2 regions of the Mesorhizobium sp. Cs1299R1N3 genome follow, and region 1 is predicted to be linked to the other one. Evidence: predicted binding sites of a transcription regulator. Region 1 holds the regulator's gene; the other holds the start of a gene.
The links. Region 1 encodes PhoB, which activates phosphate uptake and scavenging genes when phosphate is short. Its sites were predicted from a motif close to TGTCATNNANCTGTCAT; they were not measured.
Positions count from the first base shown of each region.

Region 2: the regulator PhoB is predicted to act here: its motif matches at 1,647-1,663, upstream of phnF (phosphonate metabolism transcriptional regulator PhnF).

Region 1 covers NZ_JAPYKQ010000007.1:100,384-103,260, reverse strand. The annotation lists gene O7B34_RS17380 (ROK family protein) at 1-915, shown strand, start outside; gene phoB (phosphate regulon transcriptional regulator PhoB) at 918-1,607, opposite strand; gene phoU (phosphate signaling complex protein PhoU) at 1,627-2,334, opposite strand; gene pstB (phosphate ABC transporter ATP-binding protein PstB) at 2,360-2,877, opposite strand, start outside.
Region 2 covers NZ_JAPYKQ010000016.1:62,768-65,644, reverse strand. The annotation lists gene O7B34_RS25830 (carbon-phosphorus lyase complex subunit PhnI) at 1-492, opposite strand, end outside; gene phnH (phosphonate C-P lyase system protein PhnH) at 495-1,106, opposite strand; gene phnG (phosphonate C-P lyase system protein PhnG) at 1,106-1,567, opposite strand; gene phnF (phosphonate metabolism transcriptional regulator PhnF) at 1,681-2,427, shown strand; gene O7B34_RS25810 (zinc-binding alcohol dehydrogenase family protein) at 2,436-2,877, opposite strand, start outside.

The DNA.
Region 1 (2,877 bases):
CAGCGCCGGCTGGACACGCTGACCATATCGCGCGAGGCGCTGATCGGCGAATGCACGGCAATAGTGCGGCGGCGCCTCGAGGACCCCGATCTCGACGTCCGCAGTATTGCCCGCATCGCGCTGGCGATCCAGGGCATCACCGACACCGAGGCGCGTGCGATGCTGTGGTCGCCGATCACGCCGCAGACGGATATTCCCTTCGCCGACATACTTGAAGCCGAGTTCGGCATCCCCGCCACCATGGAGAACGACTGCAACATGATGGCGGTGGCGCTGCGCTGGCGCGACCCCGAACGCTACCGCGACGACTTCATCGCCATCCTGCTCTCGCACGGCATTGGCATGGGCCTGGTGCTGAAGGGCGAGCTTTTCACCGGCACGCATTCGTCGGGAGGCGAGTTCGGCCACATGATCCATCGCCCGGGAGGCGCGCTCTGCCGCTGCGGGCGGCGCGGCTGCGTCGAGGCCTATGCCGGCAACTACGCCATCTGGCGCAACGCCAGGCAGCTTGGCGAGGACGCCGAACCGGTCGCCGATGTCAGCGATGCGCAGATGCGGGCACTCGCCGCGACGGCAAGGGAGAAAGACGGACCGGAGCGCGAAGCCTATCGCAAGGCCGGCGAGGCGCTGGGCTATGGGCTGGGCAGCCTGTTCGCTCTGATCGATCCCGCACCCGTCGCCATGGTCGGCGTCAGCGCCGCCGCCTTCGACCTAATCGAGCCGGCCTTGCGCGAGGCCATCGCCCAGACCGCCGGCGGCCAGCATTCGGAATCGATTTCCTTCGACACCGAGCCGAACGAGCTGCCGCTCATCCGCGAAGGTTGCGCCATGCGGGCGCTGACCTTCGTCGACCAGGAGATTTTCGCGCCGGGCGTGCTGGCGAGGCCCGGCGTTCCGGGCAAGAATGTAGCCTGATTTCAGTCTTCGCGGATCGCGTAGCCCGCGCCGCGAATGGTGCGGATCACGTCCGGCATGCGGCCGTTGTTGACCGCCTTGCGCAGCCGGCCGACATGCACGTCCACGGTGCGCTCGTCGATATAGATCGTCTCGCCCCAGACATTGTCGAGCAGCTGGCTGCGCGAGAACACGCGACCGGGATGACGCATCATGAATTCGAGCAGGCGGAACTCGGTCGGCCCGAGCCGGATCTCGCTCTTCTTGCGATAGACCCGGTGCGATTCCCGGTCGAGCACGATGTCGCCGACCTTGAGCACGCTGGACAGCACTTCCGGCTTGGCGCGGCGCAGCAGCGCCTTGACCCGGGCCATGAATTCCGGTGTCGAGAACGGCTTGACCAGATAGTCGTCGGCACCGGTCGAGAGGCCGCGCACGCGGTCGCTCTCCTCGCCGCGCGCCGTCAGCATGATGATCGGCAGCCTCTCGGTCTCGGGCCGCATTCGCAGGCGCCGACAGAGTTCGATGCCGGAAACCGCCGGCACCATCCAGTCGAGCACCAGGAGGTCGGGCACGTTCTCCTGGAGGCGGATCTCGGCTTCGTCGCCGCGCGTCACCACCTCGACCTGGTAGCCTTCCGATTCCAGATTGTAGCGGAGGAGCACGCCGAGCGGCTCCTCGTCCTCCACCACCATGATGCGTGGCGCGATCATCGATTGATCATCCCTGCCGTCAAGCCGCCGGCACCGACATCGCCGTCTCGTCCTGCTTCGGACGGTTGGCGGGCAGTTGCGTGCCGGTCAGCACATAATATGCATTCTCGGCAATGTTGGTCACGTGGTCGCCGATGCGTTCGAGATTCTTGGCGCAGAACAAAAGATGCGTGCAAGCCGTGATGTTGCGCGGATCCTCCATCATGTAGGTCAGGAGTTCGCGGAACACCGATGTGTATTTGACATCGATGCGTTCGTCGTCATTCCTGAGCTTGGCGAGCGCGGCGGCATCGCCGGCCGCGTATTCCTCGACCACGCCCTGCACCTGGATCAGCACCAGCTGCGCCATGGAGTCGATCGAATGCGACAGGTCGCGCGGCGTGGCGGAGAGGCCGACGGAGCCGACGCGCTTGGCAATGTTCTTGGCAAGGTCGCCGATGCGCTCGAGATCGCCCGCCATCCGGATCGAGCCGACGACGTGACGCAGATCGTCGGCCATCGGCTGACGCTTGGCGATCAGGGTGATGGCGCGGTCGTCGAGTTCGCGCTGGCGCGCGTCCATGATGGCATCGTCGGAGACGACGCGCTGTGCCAGCGCGTTATCGGAATTCAGCAGCGCCTTGGTGGCGCCGCCGACCATCGTGCCGGCGAGATCGCCCATGTCGCTGATCAGCCTGCTGATCTGTCCGAGATCCTCGTCGAAGGCTGCGACTGTATGTTCGGCCATGATCCTGGTCCTCGTATGCGTGATATCAGCCGAAGCGGCCGGTGATGTAGTCCTGGGTGCGCTTCTCGCGAGGCGACGTGAAGATCTTCTCGGTCTTGTCGAATTCGACCAGTTCGCCCAGATACATGAAAGCCGTCTGGCGTGACACGCGCGCCGCCTGCTGCATATTGTGGGTGACGATGACGATCGTGTAGTCGGCCTGCAACTCGTCGATCAGTTCCTCGATCTTGGCGGTCGACAGCGGATCGAGCGCCGAGGCCGGCTCGTCGAGCAGGATGACCTCCGGCTTCACCGCCACGGTGCGGGCGATGCAAAGACGCTGCTGCTGGCCGCCTGACAGGCTGAGGCCGCTGGCGTTCAGCTTGTCCTTGACCTCGGTCCACAATGCGGCGCGCTTCAGCGCCTGCTCGACACGGCCGTCCATTTCGGCCTTGCTGATCTTCTCATAGAGCCTGACGCCGAAGGCGATGTTCTCATAGATCGACATCGGGAACGGCGTCGGCTTCTGGAACACCATGCCGATCTTGGTACGCAGCAGGTTGA
Region 2 (2,877 bases), on a different contig from region 1:
CAGGCCTTCGCGGGCGAGGATGGCCGAGACACGCGGCATGGGCTCGGTCTGCCCGGCGCGCTGCACCGGTTCGGCGACGCCTGCGCCGGCGGCAAGCTCCGGGTCGAGCAGGCGGTGCGTATAGTCGAAGGTCGGACCAAGCAGCTGGCCGCCAGGCAGATCCTTGTAGGTCGCCGAGACGCGCCGTTCGACCAGCATCGCGCTGGTGTCGATCGGGCTGGTGTAGCCGAAGCGCGGCAGCGTGGTGCGGTAGGCGCGCACCAGAAAAATCGCCTCGATCATGTCGCCGCGCGCCTGGACGATGGCGAGTGCGGCCAGCTCACGGTCATAGAGCGAACCTTCGCTCATCACCCTGTCGACGCCGAGCGCCAGCTGTTCGACGATCTGGTCGAGGCGCAGCGCCGGCACCGAGCGGTCGCCGCGCCGGCGGTCGGCAAGCAGGGTGTGAGCGTTGGCAATTGCGGCTTCGCCACCTTTTACCGCGACATACATCTTCAAGCCTCCATCGTCTTGATGCGCGTCGTGCGCGGCAGGCAGGCTATGCCGTCCGATGTGGCGAGGACGATGTCGACGCCGCGCGGAAAGCGCTTGTTGTTTTGCTTCCACTGCTCGACGAAGTGACGCGGCATCTGTGCCGGCGCGATCGTGGCGCTGGTTTCGATGCCGGGGCCTTCGAGCAACAGCGGGGCCCCTGAAGCGAGGTCGCCGACCTGCAGGATCAGCGTCGTCGAGCGGTCGGGATAATCCTGCGTGCCCTGCGAAAAACCGTCGAGCGCCATCATCTCGGCCGGCGTGGCAATGAACGCGAAATGCGCGTCGGCTGATGTATTGGCCAGCGGCGCACCGGTGTGGAAGCCAAGCCAGGAACCGATCACCGCGGAGGCATGCAGGGCCGGGTCGAGCCAGAGCGGCGTGTCGTTGTCGCACAGCGCCAGGGCAATGGCTCCCGATGTTGCCGAAAGCGGCGCCGGCGGGCGGGCCAGAGCCGGTAAGGGCTGGACGCTGCCTGGCCGCGCCATGGCATCCATGACGGCCCGAAACACGGTCTGGGCGTTGAAGACCGGATCGGCGAAACCGCCCTCGATCGATTGTGCCGCGATATCCATCAATCTTCTCCGCGAACCATGGTGAAGAAATCCACTTTCGTCGCCGCCGTCTCGGCGCGGCGTTTTTCGTGGGCAGCGGTCAGAGCCGAGCGTAAGGGCGCAATGAGCCTGGTCTCGACCTCGGTGCGGCGGGCAGGGTCCTGCCAGAGCGCGTCGGCGATGGCTGCCAGCTTCGCCTTCTGCTTGTCGCGGCCAAGCGCGTAGCAATGGCCGACCTGCCCGGATGGCAGCCGGACGGTGGCACGCGTGACGGTCGCCTCGCCGACATTGAAGGGCGCGCCGCCGCCGCCGATGCGGCCACGCAGCGTGACCAGGCCGGTCTCGGGGCCGCGCAGCAGCTCGGCTTGCGAAGGCAGGCCGGCCTCGTTCCAGAGCCGCACGATGTCGTCGCCGCTCGATTGCGCCAAGGTGGCCATGGCGGCCTTGCGCTCGGCCTGGTCGCGGGCTTCCTGTCCTCGCATCGCCAACTTTCCTCTTCGCTAAATTTGTCTATTGATATAGACAACTATACAAATTATACATATTACCTAGCGCGAGTCCATGACGGGTGCGTGACAGGTCGGGAGGCAAAAACATGACCGGGCAAGCGGCCGATACCATCGAGCGGCGCAGCGGCGTCGCACTTTGGCGCCAGATCGCCGACAGGATCCTGCAAGCGATTGCCATTGGCGATTTCGCCGAAAATGCCGCGCTGCCGCCCGAGGTCGCGCTGGCGGAGCGTTATGGCGTCAACCGTCACACCGTGCGCAGCGCCATATCGGCCCTCGTGCAGGAGGGCGTATTGCGGGCCGAACAGGGGCGCGGCACGTTCGTCTTGTCGCGCAAGCGGCTGTCCTATCCGATCGGCGCGCGCACGCGCTTCTCTGCGGGGCTGCAGGGGCAGACCTCGGAACGGCACATCCTGCTGCTTGCTTTCTCGGTCGAGCCTGCCAGCCAGCGCGTTGCCGAGGGGCTTGGCCTTGCCCGGGGTGCCGAGGTAATCCGGCTGGAAACGCGCGGCGAGGCCGACGGACGGCCGGTGTCGCGCGCTGCCGCATGGTTCGAGGCGAAGCGCTTTGCCGGCATCGACAAGGCGATGGCGCAAACCGGTTCGATCACCGCGTCGCTCGCTCGTTTCGGTATCGACGACTATCTCAGGCAATCGACCGTGCTGTCCGCGCGCCATGCGGACGCCGCCGATCTAGCCGATCTCGATCTGCAGCCGGGCGCCATCGTGCTGGTGACAGTGGCGGTCAACGTCACGCCCGACGGCCAGCCAATCCAGTTTTCCGAATCGCGTTTTCCGGCCGAGCGAGTGGAGCTGAAGCTCTCGGCGCTATAACGCCCTGGCTATCCGATCTCGATCACGGCCTTTATCAGGCCCGACTTCTCGTGTGCCCAGCGTGCGAGATCCCCTGGCGTATCGGCCAGCGTGGTGCGGTGGGTGACGAGCTTGGCCAGCGGCACGGCACCATTGCGGATCGAGGCGGCGACATGATCGAAGTCGGCGCGCAACGCATTGCGGCTGCCGACCAGTGTCATTTCGCGCTTGTGGAATTCGGGGTCGGAAAAGACGATGTCGTCCTTGACGACGCTGACCAGCACCAGCGTGCCGCCATGCGCGACATGGGCGAAGGCCGATTGCACCGACCGGGTGTTTCCGGTGGCGTCGAAGACCACGTCGAAGCCTTCGCCGTCTGTCGCATCACGCACCAGATCGGACACGGGTGCTTGCGAGCCGTCGAGAATCGAAAAACCGAGCTCACTCGCCGCGAAGACCAGTCTTTCGGTG